Regions from separate parts of the Pseudarthrobacter sp. As-47 genome, predicted to be linked through region 2. Evidence: riboswitches for the same ligand, from Rfam matches in the RefSeq annotation. Region 2 holds a riboswitch; each other region holds the start of a gene.

Region 1 (6,308 bases), 1.8 Mb from region 2:
GTCCTGGTGGAGAATGCGTAGGCGAAGAAGGCCGGCAGCAGCAGGGCCGAGCAGGGGCTCAACAGGGTGAGGATGCCCCCCAAAAACGCGCCCGCGTATCCGATAACCATTACTGGGATTCGGCCTTTTTAAGCGCGGCGTCAATGGCCTTTTCGAAGGTTGCCAAGGGCTGCGCACCGATCAGGGGTGTCTCATTGACCAGGAAGGTGGGTGTTCCGGTGGCGCCCAGGGATGCCGCTTCCTGTGCATCCTTGGCAACGGCCTGCTGCAGTTCCTCGGAGTCCAGGTCGGCTTCGAACTGCGTCAGGTCCGGTACGCCGGACTCTTTTGCGATCTGCACCAGACGCTCCCGCGAAAGATCGGCATGTCCGCGTTCGGGGGCGATGGCGAAAGCTGCCTTGTTGAACTCCCAGAACTTGCCTTGGTTCCCGGCTGCGCGGCCGGCCACGGCAGCCATAGTGGACTGATCGCCGAAGACCGGCAGGTCACGCCACTCGACGCGCAGGTCACCGCTCTTGACGTATTTTTTCACCAATGGCGGCAGGGTATCGCGGGAGAACAGCCCGCAGAACGGGCAGCGGTAGTCTGCATACTCGACCAGCACCACCGGGGCGTCGACCGGGCCGAGTGCTGTCGGATCGTCCGCTGTCCTGCGGGACATATCCAGCGGCGTGCTTTCGGATCCTGCGGATCCCTGCGGCGCGGCTCCGGAGCCGCTGGCCCCCTGGGACGCCCCTCCCTGATACGCGAAAATTCCCACCAGCAGGATCAGGACGGCCACCGCGAGGGCGGAAACAACTATGGTCCAGGGTCGGTGGCGGGAAGTGCCGGTGGGGGTGGGCGATGGCATGCTGGCTCCTGAGACTGGCAAAAAATACTAAATGTTTATACATTTTGTCTTATTGACGGTACGGGCCCGGCCATCGGCGTGTAAAGTCCGGATCCGGACTGTGGGGTGCGCCTGGAAAATTTCGGCTCAGTTGTCAGGCGGTGTGAGGCGGTGCCTGGCGGCCAGTGTGCGGCCGCCAGGCACCGCGGACTTCAGGAGTCAGGCGTTCACGCGGTAGTAGGAGGGGCCGGAACCGACGTTCACGCTGAAGACGACGGTCTGATTGCCGTTCCATCCGCTGTGTATGGCTTGCCCGTCACCGAGGTAAACCGCGTTATGCGAGAACCCCATTCCGCCGTCGGCATAGTAGATAAAGTCACCGGGTTCCGGGGTTGACACCGGGGTGGCATAAGCCATCAAAGACTCGGGTGATTCATCCCCGACCCCTTGAATCCCTGCCGATCGCAAGGCTACCTCCCCCAGGACCGTGCAGTCCTGAACGGCACCCATCTGGGCCCGTGCCGCGTCGAGAATCGCCCGGTTGAGGGAAGACGGTGGCTTCTGTCCACCGGTGCTCGCCGGCACCAGGGCCGAAGGCTGGTACGGCATACCGGGGGCTGCTGCGGGGGTGATCGGCGCGGGAGCGGCTGCCGGTGCCGAGCCCGGGGTGCCCGCTGCCCCGGAAAGTGTTATGACGTCCCCCGGATAGATGATGGAGGCCATGTGAAGACCGTTCAGCGACAGAATGGCGTCCAGGGAGATTCCGTGCAGCGCTCCTATCTGGCTTAAGGTCTCCCCAGCGACCACGGTGTGGACGGAGGCCCCCGGTGCGGGCGCCTGGCCGGGAGTTCCTGCCGGGGAGGAAATGGTGCTTGAAGCAGTTTCCCCCTGCGGGTCCGATGCGGTGGCTCCCGCCTGGGCCGGGACGGCCATGCTCAGCACGAGCCCGGATCCGACAGCGACGAGGGCGGCCTGGCGGCCCACTGCTCCGCTGTGGCTGGAAACGCTTCGTGAAATGGTGGCCAGCGAGCTGCTGGTGGCGGCCCTGTGGCGGGCGTTTTTCTTTGACATTGCTTAACCTCTCCCGATACCTGCGAGGTGAGCTGTCGGATGCGGATGGGAGTCACCCGGCCGCCGGCCGTTGATGCCGGCGGCTTAACCCCAAGGATTCACTGCGAATCCGTATTTTGGTTCCCCCGCCCCTGCCGGAGCTTGTGGTGTTTGGTCCTTGGCGGGCGGCAGGGTTCGGTAACAAGCCAAGGGTGCAGCGCCTGGTGGGCGGCACGGGCCCAATCTACACGGAAAAATCACAAATGTATAAACATTTAGGGGAAGTCGGCGCGGCGCTGCATGCCGGGAACTTTTACCCTGTAGCGGACGTTCCGCGGGCTACTGCAACCGCATACGTGCCGGGCTGGTCCGTGGGGAACAAGGCGGTTCCGTCGGGGAGTACGGCCACGGGAAGGGCGTAATCACCCGAGGCCAGGATGGTCCCGGAATCAAGGTCTATCCTGGCCGCTTCGCCGTTGACCTGTGCATAGGCCATTCCCGCGCCGGCGGCTGATACCACGGCCGGGCTGCTGGATTCCATGCTCCACAGAATGCCCCCGCGGGGACGGGCTGCTGTGATGCTGTGGGTGCCGTCTGTCCGCTGTGAAGTCAGAAGCACTGTTTGGGTGGAGTCATCCACGGTGGCCATGCCCGAAGGCGTTCCCTCAACTTTGCCCAGTGGCGCGCCGGTCCTGAGATCGTGAACGACGGCCACCGCCGCCCCCGCGGGGTCGGCCCATTCCAGGATCACCAGGCCTCCGGTTGACGGACCGTAAGCGCCTTCGAACCGGGCCGTGGCCCCGGCCCCGGCAACGGAGGGGCCGGGGCTCAACTGCGCCGTACTCCAAAGCGTTTCGCCCGTGCCGCTGTCGAGGGCGGAGAAACTGTCCGCGGCGCCCTCCAGTGCGGTCCCTTGATATTCATAAAGGGCTGTTCCGGCCGGTTCGCCGACGACTGTGCCGGAGTCGGCGGCGAGCAACGTTGTGGGTGTCCTCTCGCTAGTGAGCGCTTTGGGAGTGTTGGCGAAAACCAGGCCGGTGCCCGGGGACGGGCCGGGAACCTCCGTCGGCCCCCAGAGGGGCTCTCCGTCCGCGGCGGAGAAGGCCGTGGCGACGGTGATGCTGACCCGGCCTGAGCTATCCTTGCGGGCGTCGGAGTCGAGGATGACAATCGCCGCTTCGCCGCCAACCTGTGTTGGCACGGTTCCAACGCAGGATGGGTTGGTGTCCACGCGCCAGGTGGTGCCGGTAGCGTCGAAGCCGTAAAAGCTGAGCCGGGAACGGTCATCCCGGGGGAAGGCAGAGCCGACAAAGGTCTTTCCGACGGCAAACGGGGTGCTGTCGGTTTCCACTTCGGAGGTGATGTCAAAGCCCGGGAACAGTCGTCCGCTTTGGGCTGAAACGGATGCAGTTGTGGGCGGTTCACCGATATCGACACGCTTGGCGCCGGGCCGCTCCGCGGCAGGGAGGCAAGCCGTCACGCCGAGCAGTGCCGCCAGTGTGACGCCGACTGCGACACTTCCTCCAATATGTTTAGACATTTCGGAAGTCAGGGTAGCACGCGACTGATACCTTAGCCCGGGTCGTGGGGTCGGAAGGGGTGGAAGCACTCGCGGACATCTGGACCGTGTGAAGACAGCCTGCCCTCGGCGGGCGCAGCGCCCTGCACCATCTGCTGCCCGGCATCGACCACATGCCGACAGCCGTCGACCTCCCGGCCCTGCGGCAACTGGAAGGATGCGCCTGCATCAGGATGTGATCCGTACTCCGGACAACCCATTCGCCAACCCGTACGCGCACCAGTTGCCAATGGTGCCCAGGGTTCATCCTCGGATGTGCCGGGCAGGGGGTGGCGGTACAGGTGCTGGCTGTTCATGACATCCTCCGTTGGATGGGTGTGCTACAAAGGATTCCTTTCCTGGCCGGCGAGCTGTCTTCGTCGTGCTGTGGTGGACCGACGCAGTTTGGCTTGTCCTTGACGGCTGGTCCGGTCACCGTCAGGGTAGGACTGCCGGCAGGGATCCGGCCGGCGGCGTTCAGCAGGCCGATTCAAGGAGCAGCCCATGCCGTGCAGTCAGCGTTACAACGGTCGGAATTTCCTTTGGTGCCCTTGCGGGGCCGGGATGGCTCGGGACGCGGTAAAGGAACCCGGTCAGTGACCGGCCCGGATCCGGAGGCCCAGGCGGGGCCGGCCAAGCTGCAGCATCCTCGTTTTGCCCGTGCCTATGCGCGTGCGGTGGAGGGGATGAACCGCAGGGGCGGGACTGAACACCGCCGGACTTTGCTGCAGGGCCTGAGTGGGAGCGTAGTTGAGATCGGCGCCGGCGATGGGTCCTCGTTCGGGCTTTACCCCCGCACGGTCACTGATGTTCTGGCGGTGGAGCCGGATGACTATCTGAGGGCTTTGGCAAAGGCAGCTGCGGCGTCCGCCGTGGTTCCGGTGCGTGTGGCCGCCGGTACAGCTGAGGCGGTCCCGGCTCCGGATGCCAGTGCCGACGCGGTGGTCACCAGCCTTGTCCTGTGCAGCGTCTCCGATCAGTCCGCCGCCCTGGCCGAGGTGCGCAGGGTGCTGCGGCCCGGCGGGACGCTGGCCTTCTATGAGCACGTCCGGTCCGGACATAATGTCCTTGCGGCGGCGGAGGACCTGCTGACCCCCTTTTGGCAGCGGATGGCCGGCGGCTGCCACCCGAACCGCGACACCCTGCAGGCCATCACCGAGGCCGGGTTCACCGTCCGGGACAACCAGAGGTTTGGCTTTTCGGTCCACCCGCTGGTGCCGCCAGTCGCCCACATCCTGGGCCATGCGGCAGCCCCTGACGCCAAAGGCCCCGTTTAACCCCGGGCTGGGGTCAGGCGGCAGAGGGGAGTGACCGGGAGGGTTTTGTGCCCCACCAGGTAGCCGAGCACCAGAGCCGCGAGCAGAAACAACGGCAGGCCGGCTTCCAGGGCCCCGGCGCCGTGCTGGGCGTGGGTTTTGTGGGCCGGGATCATCAGCTTCCGGCGGCGGCAGAACGTTCAGCCGCCGCCAGGTCCACGGCCGGGGCGGAGCGCTGTAGCAGCCACCCGCCTCCGATCAGGAGCACCCCGGAGATCAGGAACAGGATGTCTGCCAGGGTCTGGTACTCGCCGCTGATCACGTGGTGGACGCCCAGGATGTGGTGGTTCAGGAGGCCTTCGACGATGTTGAAGATTCCGAAGCCGACCAGGATCCAGCCCCACAGGACCCGGGAGGTCCAGATCCGGCCCCGGGATCCGGTGATCCGGGAGTACAGGATCCCGGGTCCGGTGAGCACCGCCAGCCAGGTGACGGCGTGGAAGATACCGTCCCACAGGGTGTTCATCTGCAGCCCGGGGACAGTGGTGACCGGGTAGGAACCGATGTCGATGTTGGCGGTATCGGAGCTGGAGATCATGTGGTGCCACTGCAGGATCTGGTGCAGCACAATCCCGTCCACGAAGCCACCGAGCCCGACGCCAAGGACCACTCCGGGCAGCATGATTGAGGTGGGGGCGTCCCGGTGATTCCGGGGATCTGCTTTCGCCGTACCGGCCATGCCCGCTCCTGAGTCCGTGAGACCTGCTCTGTTGTTCTACACAGTAGGCCGGGCGCTGGGCGCCGTCGAACCAAGCCCGCCCACCCGGCCGGGCTTGGTTCGACTTCCCCGGCAGGTTACTTGCCGAAGCGCCGCAGCCGCAGCGAATTGGCGACTACCAGTACGGAGCTGGCCGCCATCGCCGCGCCGGCGATCATCGGGTTGAGCAACCCCAGCGCTGCTACCGGAATACCGACCACGTTGTAAAAAAAGGCCCAGAAGAGGTTTGTCTTGATGGTGGCCAGGGTCCGGCGGGACAGCTCGATCGCATCGGCGACCTGTCCAAGGTCGTTGCCCATCACCGTAAGGTCCGCGGCTTCGATGGCGACGTCAGTGCCGGAACCCATGGCGATGCCCAGATCAGCCTGGGCCAGCGCTGCAGCATCGTTCACTCCGTCATCGGCCATAGCCACCGTCGCGCCGCCGGCCTGCAGCGAACGGACCGCTTCGACCTTGCCCTCAGGCAGTACACCTGCGAAAACGTCTTCAAAAGGGATTCCGACGGCGGCGGCGACCTGGTTGGACACCGCTGCGTTGTCGCCGGTCAGCAGGATGGGCCGCAGTCCCAGTTCGCGGAACCGGGCGATGGCGGCGGCGGAACCGGGTTTGAGGGTGTCGCGCAGGCTGATGATGCCGGCTGGCTGGCCGTCCACGGCCACCCAGACCGCGGTGGCCCCTGCGGCTTCGGCGGCGGCCAGGGCAGTCTGCTGTGGGCCCGAGACGGTGACGCCGTTTTCCTGCAGCCAGCCGGAGCGGCCTACTGTGACGTCGCGTCCGTCGACGCCACCCATGACGCCGCCCCCCGGTGCTGATCGGAAGTCGACCACGGCCGGCAGC
Region 2 (6,308 bases):
TCTTTTTCTGCCAACCGTCATCCCGGGCTTCAACGCAGGAACGTTTCCCCAGGGAGCCCGGTTGCAGTGGTGGGGCGCCGCGTCCGGGCTCGACCCAAGCATAACGCTGGGAAACTCGCTCAGGGAGCCTGACGGTTTTGGTCGAATCACGTATGCCACCACTGCCGATGAACCACTGTATCTGCGGCTTGCGACACTGGAGGACTTTTCGGGCAAACGATGGCAGCCGGACCCACGCCTGGATTCGCGCCGGTCCGGCATCAGGGAGATGGGAAAGAGAGCCGGCCTTCCGGTCCGTAGCGGGAGTGTGATCACCACCCGGATCGATACCCGAAGTTTTACGAGTCCCTGGTTGCTGGCACCCTATGCCCCGGTGAGCATCTCTGGACTTGATGGCAGGTGGACATGGGACCCGCGAAACCTGACTGTGCTGTCGGCCAAGGGGGAGACAGCAGCCTGGCAAAGCTATCAGGTGATCAGTTCAACACCGGAGTTAACGAGTGAGTCACTGGCCGGCATGGGCCCTGTCAGGGAAGATGAGGTCGATGCCGGGTTCAGCTCCCTGCCCGGGGAGCTTCCACCCATCGTCAGGGAAACCGCACAATACCTCACCGAGGACCTGATCAAGCCCTACAACAAAGCAATGGCCATCCAAAATTACCTGCGGGGTGGCGACTTCACCTACTCCCTGCAGGCACCCGTCGAAGGAAACTACGATGGCACCGGCCTTGAAGTCATTGGACGGTTCCTTGAAGTAAAAGCCGGCTACTGCGTCCACTTCGCCGGAACCATGGCTGTCATGGCACGGCTGGCCGGGATCCCGAGCCGCGTCGCCGTCGGTTACGCCCCAGGGGACCCAACCGGGAACACCGTTATGGTCGGCGGGGAAGAGCTGCCCGAATTCGCCGTTGATTCCAAGGACGCCCATGCCTGGCCAGAGCTGTACTTCCGCGGTGCCGGCTGGGTTAGATTCGAACCGACTCCTTCCCGCGGAGTCGTCCCCGGCTATGCGCAGCAACCGGCAACTCCTCAAGGGCTCGCGGTAGAGGACGACTTCAGATCCGAAGGCTTGCCCGTGCCGGACATCGGGATATCCCCGACTCCTGCCCCAGGACCTCCAGGCGTCGGCACGCCGGGCACGTCCGCCCCTTCCGGTATGGATCGCAGCGTTTTCACGGGCGCGGTTTTGGCCCTGCTACTTCTGGCCTCCGCACCATTTCTGGTCCGCATCGTCAGATCCGGTGGACGAAAGCGCCGATTTCTCAGGTCAAGTCCGGGACAAGCAGCCAGCATCGCCTGGGCCGAGACGACCGAAAGCGCCGTTGATCATGGTTACCGTCCGAGCCCCGCGGAAACACCGCGGAATTTCACCAGCCGGCTGATGTATCAAGCCCGGTTCAACGGCCCGGCCATCGAATCACTGACCAGGCTCCGTCACGCTTACGAACTCCAGGTCTACTCCGCTGCTGCAAACGCGAAACCCGGCCCCGGGGCTCCAACATGGGCCGACGTTCAGGAAGTTAAAAGGGCATTACGAGATTCCAATACTCTTCCCGCACGTCTGGAAGCCAGGCTCCTGCCGAGATCGCTCCATGAGGGCCAGTTGCACGCCGACAAGAAGCAGTCGCGGCAGGCCGTACCCAAACTGTGACCGAGCGGCCGGTCTGGTCCTTGCGAACAGGCCGGTAGTTTAAAAACCGGCGTTCAGAGGCCCATGCTGCTCAAGAGATACTGAAGGCCGGTGATTCGCCGCCCCCAAGGCACCGAATCGCCGGCCTTCAGAAATTTATTAGCCTGCGCGTACGAAGGTGACAGCACCCTTTGACGTCATCCACGTCAGCGGGTGAACGGCGGTTTCGTTCTTGCCGTTCAGGCCGGAGCTGAGAACCTGGCCGTTGCCGACGTAGATTCCTACGTGGCCGGGCTGCATGACCATGTCACCGGGCTGCGGATCGGAGACTACAGTGCCGTAGTTCATGAACTGCATCGGACCGAGGTCTCCGACAGGGATGCCGGCAGCGTTAAGAGCGTTCTCGACCAGTCGTGTGCAGTCCTGGATCATGCCGATCTGGGCGTAGGCCGAGGAGACCATGGTGGCGTTGACTCCGCCTGCCGGGGCGGCTGCCGGCGCGGCAGCAGGGGCGGGGGTGACGGTGACTTGGGCCTTGGCCGGCGCTGCGGCGTTCGCGACGGCAGTCGCGGCGGGCACGGCCGCCTTGGGTGCCTGAACGGCGACAGGCGTTGGCGCTTCGATGACAGGAGCGGGCGTCGTCTTTACGGCGGGGCGCTCGTAGGAAATCTGGACTGTCGAGTCTGCGCTGAGCGGCGCCTGGACCTGGCTGGCAACCTCCAGGGTCGAGGCCGGCTCTGCCTCGCGCTGGGTCGGGGCATCTGCTGCCTGGGCTGCAACGCCACTGGTAAGAACGAGTCCGGAAGCTGCTGCGATGACGGCCGCCTGGCGGCCCACACCGCCGGCGTTGTCGGTGACGGACTTGGTCAGGACTGCAAGGGCGCTGGTGTGGACGGGGACCGCGCGGTGGCGGCCGTGAGCACGGCGAATGGACATGAAAGGGCCTCTCCCACTGCCTGCGGGGTTAGCTGTCGGATTCGGATGGGAGACACCCGGCCGCAGTTCCAGCACAAGGCAGGAGTCGCGGCTTCACCCCAAGGCCTGCCCGAAGCAGGCCACAATTGGTTTCCCCGTCTCTGCCGGACGAATGATGCGAACGGATCCCGAGGCAGCGGCAGAGTTAGGCAATCTGCTCAGGAGTGCCGCATTCTGAGACCGGCACGCGTCTGACCCTACTCGAAAACCCACGACGTTGTCACATTTGCATAACGCAGAGCCGCAGATCCTCTTATTGGATGCATAAAGGACGGCACTAAGGACCAGGGATGAACAATTGCGCTGCCGCCTCCATGTACTGCCCTGTGCCCGTATTCCTGTCCGGTCGGCCACGTAGTCATTTCGGGAGTCTGAAACACGCTCTTAGAAAACAGAAGACGAAGACGAATTGCATTTTCCGTCGGGCACTTGCGAGGAGGCTCTTGTTTAAGGGCTGCCTCTGGAACAGACCCCGCTGGTGGGCCTCACCGCTTAGTAAGGCAGGGCCGGCCCAACCGGATTAAGGCTGAGTTGTCCTGCACTTACTCGATGTCCTGGAACACGAGCCGTATCCTTTCTGAATGGATCCAATTCCATTGCTTCGAGAAACCCATGGGTGGCGCTGCGGCTGCGGTACCGTCTAGGGCCAGCCCTACAAACACCGCCGCCCCTGAAGCCGACATACGCCCCCGCCGCTGAACAGGAAAGCACCGCCGATGACACAAGCTCCGGCCGCCGTCACGCCCGCCGACTCTGAACGGAAGATACGCAGGATCATTTGGGTCGTCCTGGGAGCAGCCGTGGCAACCGGGATGATCTGGTACGCGGTGTTTAACGCCACGAAGTCAGCACCTGCCACAGCCGAGAATGTTATCTACCTGCTTGGTGACGGCATGGGCCGAACCCAAGTCACGGCGGGCAGGGAGCGTTTCTACGGGGCCGAGGGCAGGCTGGTGATGGAAACCCTCCCTGTTCACGGCTCCGTCAGCACCTACGCTGTGCAGAAAAAGTCCGGCCAGCCGGGCCAGGCCGACTTTAATCCGGAACTGGTTACCGATTCCGCCGCCGCAACCACGGCCTGGGCCTCCGGGATTAAAACCTATAACGCTGCCCTCGGGGTGGACGCCAAGGGGGCCGTGGTGCCGACGATCATGGAGTTGGCCAAGCAGGCCGGCTACCGCACCGGCAATGTCTCCACCGCCGAAGTTACCGACGCGTCGCCGGCCGGGCAGGTGAGCCACGTCCTGTCCCGTGGCTGCCAGGGACCCGACTACTCCGCCGACGCGTGCCAGGACACCGAGATCACCGGCAAACCGTTGCCTGCCAGTGATGTGCGGGTGACCCCGATCGCAGACCAGATTGCCCGCAACGGCACCGCGGACGTCATTCTCGGTGGCGGCCTGGGCCGCTTCGATGCCTCGAATGAAACCGCGCTGAAGGAGCAGGGCTACGCAATCCTGGGTTCAGTCTCCAACCAAATCCCTGCCACCCGGACAGCCCTGAACGCGGCCGCACAGGAGAAGGTCTTTGGCTTGTTCAACACGGGAAACCTGACCGTCGAAAAAGCCAAGCAGGACAACCCCGAAGATCCCGAGGCGAAGGAGCCCTCCCTGTCGGAGATGACAAAGAAAGCCATCGAGCTTCTTGACCGGAAAACCAGCGGCAAGGGTTTTTACCTGCAGGTTGAAGGTGCCTTGATCGACAAACGCTCCCACGACAACGACGCGGCCCAGACCCTGGAGGAAGTCAAAGCTTTCGACGACGCCGTCGCCGCAGCCCTGGACTTCGCCAAGAAGGACGGCAACACCCTGGTCATCGTCACCGCAGACCACGAAACCGGGGGTTTCAACATCATCGAAAAGGGCACCTTCACCAATGCCGAAGCAGCCGGACCCCCCGTCAACGTCGACTCCGGCAACCCCGCCAATAACTCCACCCCTACCCGGTCCGACGGAAACTCCAAGGACACGGACCGCTCAACCGGGATCACCAACGGAACCGGCGCAACGGACCCGAAAAACTTCGGCCCCGCCACCTTCCGGACCCCGAGCGACCCGCCCCACGTCAAGGACGGCTCCAAGGAAGCCAGTCTCTGGCTGACCTACGCCTCGGGCAACCACGCCGGCGCCGACGTGCCCGTGTACGCCTACGGCCCAGGCTCCGAGCAACTGCACGGCAGCGTGGACAACACCGACCTGTTCGACATCGTAGGTAACGCCCTGGGCGTCCTGCGCTGACCCTGGCGAAAAATCAGAACTGCAAAACTGCCACGGCCCGGGTCAAACTCGACGGGACTCCCGGCGGCCTGCAAACCGATCGGCCAAGTGATGCAGGCACACCACCGGGGGACCTCGTTATGGTCCGGAACAAACTGCGGCAACCGGTCGGTGCCAGGGCAGCTGAGCCCGGCAGCCTACTGCGCGCGCTTGTTCTTCACCCTTCGCCACTGGCTGGGGGCCGGCTGTGTACCTCTCGAAATGCGGGTGCGGAAACCCGCATAACTTCCCCGTGAATCTTCCCTAGCAGATTTTGGGCATGGGACGCTGGGGAATCGCTTGTGAATCAACGACTGACACTTGGCCCCAGCCAGTTTGTCAAGGAGGCAAGATGCCAGCCATCCCTCGGTGGTACACCCCAGCAGCTGTACGGTTCAGAACCGATTCCCAGACCTGGGGAATCGCCCCGCGCCAGGCGCTGCTGGTGGCCCTGCTTCCCTTTATCCTCGCCGTTGTCGCCGCGGCTACTGTTCCCTTCAAGGAGCTCTATCTCTGGCTGGTTGACGAGGATTCCCTGATCGAATGGCTCCAGGTTCTCTGCCTGCTGGGCGCATGCATCTTCTTGCCCCTGATCACCCTCCGCCTGCTCCGGGCCGGGCGTCTGGGCATCGCACTGCTCTATGGTGTGGTCACTCTCGGCGTCTGGTTTCTCACGGGCGAGGAGATCTCCTGGGGCCAGCGCATCTTTGGCTGGGACACCCCCGAAGACCTGGATGCGGTCAACCGTCAGGGGGAGACCAACCTGCACAACCTCCGGGGAGTGCAGGAGCTGGTCCCCTCCGCCATGCTCCTTGCCAGCCTGTACGGTGCATGTGCCCCGCTGGTGTGGGCAGCGGTCGGCTCACGGCGGGACGTTGCGCCCAAACACCTGCTCGTTCCACCGCTCTTTCTCGTGCCGGCCTTCCTGTTGGCCGCGGGCTATCGCCTGTTCCGCCTACTAATCTGGCCGGAACCGACTTTCGTTATCTCAGAATATGGCGAGGTGATGGAACTATGCCTGTACCTGGGGCTTGCGGTGTTCTGTTGGCTCAACCTGCGCCTCCTGCGGCAGCTGGAGCCGGCCCCGGGTGTGCAGGATCTATCTCGTCCCTTGCCCCGCAGGCCCTGACTGTCAGGCATGTGCAGTCCCATTGGCCAGCAGCATCCTGCGTAGCAGGGCCTCCCTCAAGGGCACTTGACCGGCCGGAAACCCAGCCAGACGGCACCACAAAGCGGCTATCGCTGGGGCGAACCCCGCGCCCCCGCTTCCCTTAGACACGCCTGGCCGGGGTCATCGGCCGTTTCCTCGCGGGTCTTCAACTCAAGTGCTCGGTCAACGTCCCGGGCGCCCCGGGAGGGGCCAAAAGGAACCGTCCTGCCGGGCAAGGACTGGTTGTAGGAAGAACGTCGTTTAGTGCAGGCGACCTCGGTGCATCCGCTTGAGAACT
Region 3 (6,308 bases), 790 kb from region 2:
ACGGATTCGATGGAATCGGTGCCGCAAATGCCGCACGAACTGGAGGTGTACACGTGCCGGCCCATGGACGGAGCCTCTACATCCGGCCGTAACTGGGCCTCGACCACGTTGAAGGTCTGCACGCCGTTTTCGTCTTCCCCTGCGCAGAAGCGCAGCGAGACAAGTTGCCCGGAATCCCAGATGACGCCCTCGGACACCAGGAACCCGGCCACCAGGTCGAAGTCGTGGCCGGGGGTCCGCATGGTGACGGAGAAGGACATGCTGCCCAGCCGTATCTCCAGCGGCTCCTCCACCGCAAGGACGTCCTCCCGGTACCGGACCGGAAACTCAAGGGCATTCGGCGAGCCATCCAGCACATACTTGTGCACCTTGCGGCGCTGGGTTACGCGTCCCATGTCCCACCGTTCCTGTTCATGATTCCATCATCGCAACCGCCCCGTGGTGATGCCAGCGCAGCCGGCCGTTCCCGGGCTTGGTCAGCCAAGGAGTTCACTCCAGTCCACCGGGCCGGTGGCCGCCGGCTTGGCAGCTGTCCTGCCTGTCCTTCCGGCGCTGCGCGTCTTTGGCTTGGCATTGGGGTCAGGGGGCGCCGGGATGGGCGGCCCCCAGGGCAGGGCGAAGGCTGGCACCAGCTCACCGAGCTTCACCCCGTGGGGAGGAACAACCATGACGCCGTCGGCGGAGGCCAGCCCCCGCATCATGCCCGGCCCGGTGTGCTGGGCCGGCGAAGCCATCCCGTACAGCAGCCGGAACGGCATGAGGCGGGTGCGTCCCGGCTCGGGCTCGAGGGTGGTTCCGCACGGCACCTCCTGTACCGTCGGCATGCTGCCGTGCCCCAGCGCCGCCAGCAGCGGGGCCCCTACCGTGGACAGCGCAATCATGGCGGCGAGGGGGTTGCCCGGCAGGCCCAGCACGAAGCGCCCGTCCGGAAGTTCAGCCAGGACGGCCGGATGCCCCGGACGCATGGCTACGCCGTCGATGATCAGCCGCCCGCCCAGCTCAGCTACGGCCCGGCGAAGGTGGTCGGTGCCGGATTTTCCGGTCCCGCCTGTTGTGATGACGACGTCGGCAGGCAGGTCCGGTGCCCCCGGCACCTCCGGGACCACGTCCTCCAGCGCGCCCAGCCACTCCGCATAGGAATCGCCGATTCTCTGCTGCCCGCCGGGGATCCCGCCCAGCATGCCCACCACTGCCGGCAGCTGCGGGCCGAAGGTGTCCCGCACCTTGCCGGGGACGGGCACGCCGCGGCCAACCACCTCGGAGCCGGTCAGCAGAAGCCGGACCAGGGGCTTTCCCTGGACCACAAGTTCGTCATATCCCGCCAGGGCGGCCAATGCCAGGTGGGCGGGGTTGAGCACCACCCCGGCCTTGACCAGGACGTCGCCCTCGGAAGCCTCCTCCCCCGCCTTCCGTACGTGCTGGCCGTTGCGGGGCTCGCCGGGGCGGGCCGTCCCGCCCGTCACCAGGATGGGCAGTCCGTCCTCGTCCCTGTCCAGCCGGGCGCTTTCGCTGCGCAGAACAGACTTGCCACCCGCGGGGATAAGTCCTCCCGTGGCGATGGGACTGGCCTGGTGCGGGGCGAGGGGCGTTCCGGGCTCAACCAGGATCCACGGTCCGGTGCCGTTGACCGCCCAGCCGTCCATCGCCGACGACGCATAGTGGGGCATGTCCTGCAGCGCAACGATGTCCTGGTCCAGTTTTCGTCCGAGGGCAAGCTCCAGCGCAACCGGCCCGGCGGGAATAGGCTGGGCAGCGTCAAAGGCGGCCCGCCGGGCTTCGTCCCACGTGTGGTCGAGGTGCCGTGGATGGTCGGCTTCGGGTTTGCTCGGTTCCTCCTTGGCGTCGCTGGTCATTCGCCGGGAGTCCCGGCGGCTTCAGCATCGTAGTCGGTGGCCAGGGTACGGGCCACGGCCAGCGCGGATTCCATGGAAGCGGCGTTCGTTGCCTCCCCGGTTCCCGATGCCAGCCCTGCGGCATAACCCGCAATAAAGGTGGTCAGCGGGGCAGCCGGACGGACCACCGAGTGGGCGGCCACACCGGCCAAGGCAAGGATGGCGTTGACGTCCACCTGGACATCCTCAAGCTCATAGGCCTGGAGCAGGGACCTGCACCACTCCTCCAGCGTTTCATCCTGACTTTTCACGAACGTGCCTCCCAAGTTAACTGCGGCTGCGCCGGCCCTGGCCCTTGTCCTGGTTTCCGGCGGCAATCCCTAGTGCGGCGGCATCATCCCACGTGTCCACGTCTGCCGTGGAACCTGCGGGGACGGTGACAGGCTGCACCTCCAGCGTAGCAAGGAGGGAGCGCACGGAGCCGTTGATTAAGGCACCGCGCGACGACAGTTCCGCCGCTGACTTTATTAACCCGGCCGTGCGGTAAATGCCGGCCAGCGGCTGGAGGACACCGTCACCCGAACGGGCCATGACGCCGTCATTTTCCCCCGGGGTCAGCGCGTCCTTCAGTGCCGCCACGGCGTCCTGGACCAGCGGCATATCGCACGCCAGCACCAGGGTGTACTCCGACGTGCTGGTGCCGTGCCGGGCAAGGGCGTCCAGTCCGGCCGCGATGGCTGCAGCCGGACCCGCGAATTCCGGCTCTTCACGGCACCAGATCACCCCGGGAGCGGAAGATTCCGGCCGGGGACCCACTATCACGGTGCTGGAGGCACCTGCGGCAGCAGCAAGCGCATGCTGCAGGAGAGTGGCGTGGTGGAAGACAAGGTCCTGTTTAGGCTCTCCGCCCAGCCGAGACGACCGGCCGCCGGCCAGGATGAGGGCATCGAAGGGCAACGGGTTCTCTTCCACTCCCCCAGCCTAGTCACCAAGGGCATGGCGCGGGGTGGGGTCAGGCGGCGCGCTCGGGCAGCAGGAACGGGTCCCAGGCAGGGGTGGGTTTTTCGAGTTCCTTGATTTGCCAGATGGCTCCGTGCGGAGGCTCCGGGACGAAGCGCAGCTTCCATCCCATCTCGGCCGGAGTGTGGTCGCCCTTGACGTTGTTGCAGCGCAGGCAGGCCGCCACCAGGTTCTCCCAGGAGTCGGCACCGCCGCGGGACTTGGGCTGGACATGGTCGATGGTGTGGGCCGCTTTTCCGCAGTACGCGCACCTGTGGCCATCACGCCTCAGCACTCCGCGGCGGCTGACAGCCGTGGCCTGGTTGTATCTGGGACGGATATAGCGGTTGAGGAGGATAACGGACGGCCGCCCCAATATCTCCTGGGGTCCCACCACGGGATCGTCACCCTCGGCAACCACACTGGCTTTGCCTGTGAGCACAAGCACCAGCGCCCGGCGGAACGTGATGACCGCCAGCGGTTCATATCCAGCATTCAGAACGAGAGTGCGCATGCACGTACCTCTTCACGGCCGCACCCGTCAGGGGCACGAGGGCCGGCTGCCCTCGGCATGTCCGGGCTATGGATCGACACCACAAGAGTAAACATAAAAGCGCACTATCAGCTAATCGCTGTTTTCCAAAACTGCCGTGTCGGGTCCCTTGGCGGGCTTTACCCGTGCGTCTGCGGGCTGCACTCCGCCGGCGTCATCCTTAAAGGGAAGAACCCCTGCCGCGGGGCAGGGGTTCTTCGTGCCGTCCATATGGGACGGCGAATGTGAGGCTCGTTAGTTCACGCGGATGAAAACGGGGCCGGAGCCAACGTTGGCGCTGAATACCACCGTCTGGTTTCCGTTGTATCCACCGTGGACCGCCTGGCCGTTGCCGGCGTAGACAGCGATGTGGGCCATGCCCGCGCCACCGTCGGCGTAGTAGATGAGGTCGCCCGGCTGGGCTTCCGCGGCGCTTACGGTGCGGCCCAGGGAGAGGTACCCTGCAGGCCAGTCGTGGAAGTTGATTCCCACTGCGGCCAGGGAGTTGGTCACCAGCATGGTGCAGTCCTGGGTGACGCCCAGCTGGGCGTATGCAGCGGAGAGGATGGCTGCGCCCTTGCCGCTGGCGGAAGCGGCAGGAGCTGCAGCCGGTGCAGAGGCGGTGGTCACCTTGGCGGTCACCTTGGGGGCTGCGGCAGGCTGGACGACGGCGGGAGCCGCCGGCTCGGCTTCCTCGACCTCAACAGGAGCGGGCTCTTCTTCGACAACAGGCGCAGGCGTGGTGGTGACGGCCGGCTTTTCGAAGGTGATGGCGATGGTGGAAGCGGCGGAGATCGGCGCCTCGACGGAGGACTCAACTTCAAGGGTGGACGCCGGAGCGGAGTCGCGCTGGACGCTGGAGTCTGCCGCGTTTGCGGCGATGCCGCTGCTCAGCACCAGGCCGGAAGCGGCAGCAATAACCGCTGCCTGGCGGCCCATGCCACCGGCGTTGTCGCCGACAGCCTTGGCGATCACTGCGATTGAGTTGGTCTTGGTGACTTCGGCGCGATGCCGTGCGGTGGCAAGAGTAGTCATCAGTTCTCTCTTTCGTTTTCCTCAGGCCGTTGTGGGCACCAAGGGGTTTGGGCGTGCCGGCATCTTGGGGGTACGCCGGCACGCCCCGAACGGGGATGTGGTGTTTGCGGAAAGCGTGATGGAGCAAAGAAATAGTTCTTGGGCCCGAAGGCCCAAGAACTATTTGTTAATGGTGAAGAAGGCGGAGCTTCCGGTGGCGGCCACCGAGTGAAGCAGCGTGCCCTGGGACGGGTTGAGAGCGCTGATCATCATGCCGTTGCCGACGTAGATGCCTACGTGCGCGCCACCGTTCTGCATGACCAGGTCACCCGGCTGCGGGGTGGAGGTGGGCGTCATTGCCGTCCAGGCGTTGACGCGCGGGATGCTGATGCCGGCCTGGGCGTACACCCACTGCGTGAAGCCGGAGCAGTCCCAGCCGTTGGGGGTGGTGCCACCCCAGACGTAGGGACGGCCGATGCCAGTGTACGCAAGTGCGGCAATGCCGGAGGTGGAGGCCGAGGAAACCGTTTCGGCAAGCTTCTCAGCTTCAGCTTCGGGAGCTGATGCGGTGGAGGCCGTCCGGGTTCCGGCAGCAGTCCGGCTCTCGGAATCGGTCGACTGTACCCGCACAGGTGCCGGCTTCGGAGCGGCGGTGGTCTTCACCACGGGACGCTCGAAGGAGACGGTGGCGGTGGGTGCTGCAGTCACCGCGAGGGCGGACTGGGCAGACCCGGACTCGGTGGAAGCGGAAACGCCAGCGGTAGTGTCCGCGGCGCTGGCAGGCAGGCCCATGCTGAGGATGAGACCGGAAGCGGCTGCGATAACGGCAGCCTGGCGACCTACTGTCCCGGCATTGGCACTAACAGCCTTGGACACGGTGTCCAAGGGGTTGGTACGAACCGTTTGCGCACGGTGGCGCGCAGAATGATGGCGTGAAGACACGAAGGTAGCCTCTCCCAATGCCTGCGAGGTGAGCTGTCGGATTCGGATGGGAGTCACCCGGCCACTCCGCTTCCAAGGAAGCTTTGCGACTTAACCCCAAGGCCTTCGCTGAAGCAAAGACCAAAATTGGTTCCCCCGCCCCTGCCAGACGATGAAATGCGAACGGACCTTGAGCGGTGGCAGAGCTAGGCAATCCGCACAAGAGCGTCAACTTCGGAAAAGTTGACGCGAGTTAGACGGTACAGCAGTTTTCGTTGAATGTCACATTCAGGTCACGGCGGGTCATGATGATTCGATAGCCGTCCCTCATTTGACTACAGCCAACCCGTGGGATCGACGACTTCGCCGTTGACCTGGACCTCGAAGTGGAGGTGGCAGCCTGTTGAAGCACCCGTGGTACCGCTGAGCGCCAGGACATCGCCGCGGGAGACCGTCTGGCCCTCGGTGACACTGAAGGACGAGAGGTGGTTGTAGGTGGTCTCCAGGCCGTTGCCGTGGTCCACGACAACGCGGTTTCCACCGCCGTACTGGTGCCACCCGACGAACGTCACGGTGCCGGCTGCGGCTGCCAGGACCGAGGTGCCGCACTGGGCCACGTAGTCCTGGCCGCGGTGGAAGTCACCGGAGCCGCCGGTGATCGGGCTGACCCGGTAGCCGAACGGGGAGGCAGTGGACAGCGCGGCCAACGGGGCTCCGAGGCTTCCGGCCGAGGCTGCGCGGGACACGGAACCGGCGGACTGCGCGCTGAGCAGCTGCTTCAGCTTGCCGTCGGGATCCGCCTGGGTCACCACGGCAGAGCGGCTGAAGTCGATCTGCGCGCCGGCCTCGGCGGATACCTGTGGCTGCGGGGTAACAGCCGAGGCTGCCACGGGGGTGACGCTGCCTGCATTGTCGGTGGCCATGACGGGGCTGGTTGCCGGAACGGTCACGGTCAGCACCAGCCCGGTGGCAGCCAGCGCGATTCCGGCTTTCTGGCCAATGCCGCTGGC

The links. A riboswitch is a leader RNA that binds a small molecule or an ion and turns the genes downstream of it on or off. The one in region 2 is predicted to bind cyclic di-AMP.
Region 1: linked by a shared signal. The riboswitch ahead of AC4BCK_RS08930 (C40 family peptidase) and the one ahead of AC4BCK_RS00835 (NlpC/P60 family protein) in region 2 are both predicted to bind cyclic di-AMP.
Region 3: linked by a shared signal. The riboswitch ahead of AC4BCK_RS04485 (C40 family peptidase) and the one ahead of AC4BCK_RS00835 (NlpC/P60 family protein) in region 2 are both predicted to bind cyclic di-AMP.

Annotation. Positions count from the first base shown of each region.
Region 1 covers NZ_CM177088.1:1,934,665-1,940,972, forward strand. Annotated here, with positions in the region: gene AC4BCK_RS08920 (cytochrome c biogenesis CcdA family protein) at 1-110, opposite strand, end outside; gene AC4BCK_RS08925 (DsbA family protein) at 110-850, opposite strand; gene AC4BCK_RS08930 (C40 family peptidase) at 1,049-1,900, opposite strand; cyclic di-AMP (ydaO/yuaA leader) riboswitch at 1,904-2,059, opposite strand; gene AC4BCK_RS08935 (PQQ-binding-like beta-propeller repeat protein) at 2,193-3,419, opposite strand; gene AC4BCK_RS08940 (class I SAM-dependent methyltransferase) at 4,034-4,714, shown strand; gene AC4BCK_RS08945 (hypothetical protein) at 4,711-4,869, opposite strand; gene AC4BCK_RS08950 (DUF2243 domain-containing protein) at 4,869-5,432, opposite strand; partial or broken gene AC4BCK_RS08955 (heavy metal translocating P-type ATPase) at 5,549-6,308, opposite strand, start outside.
Region 2 covers NZ_CM177088.1:169,562-175,869, forward strand. Annotated here, with positions in the region: gene AC4BCK_RS00830 (transglutaminase TgpA family protein) at 1-1,651, shown strand, start outside; gene AC4BCK_RS00835 (NlpC/P60 family protein) at 1,790-2,566, opposite strand; cyclic di-AMP (ydaO/yuaA leader) riboswitch at 2,570-2,766, opposite strand; gene AC4BCK_RS00840 (alkaline phosphatase) at 3,322-4,842, shown strand; gene AC4BCK_RS00845 (hypothetical protein) at 5,213-5,989, shown strand.
Region 3 covers NZ_CM177088.1:961,068-967,375, reverse strand. Annotated here, with positions in the region: gene fdhD (formate dehydrogenase accessory sulfurtransferase FdhD) at 1-395, opposite strand, end outside; gene AC4BCK_RS04510 (molybdopterin molybdotransferase MoeA) at 477-1,853, opposite strand; gene AC4BCK_RS04505 (DUF6457 domain-containing protein) at 1,850-2,143, opposite strand; gene mobA (molybdenum cofactor guanylyltransferase) at 2,160-2,804, opposite strand; gene AC4BCK_RS04495 (HNH endonuclease) at 2,845-3,345, opposite strand; gene AC4BCK_RS04490 (NlpC/P60 family protein) at 3,619-4,398, opposite strand; gene AC4BCK_RS04485 (C40 family peptidase) at 4,558-5,253, opposite strand; cyclic di-AMP (ydaO/yuaA leader) riboswitch at 5,324-5,497, opposite strand; gene AC4BCK_RS04480 (M23 family metallopeptidase) at 5,634-6,308, opposite strand, start outside.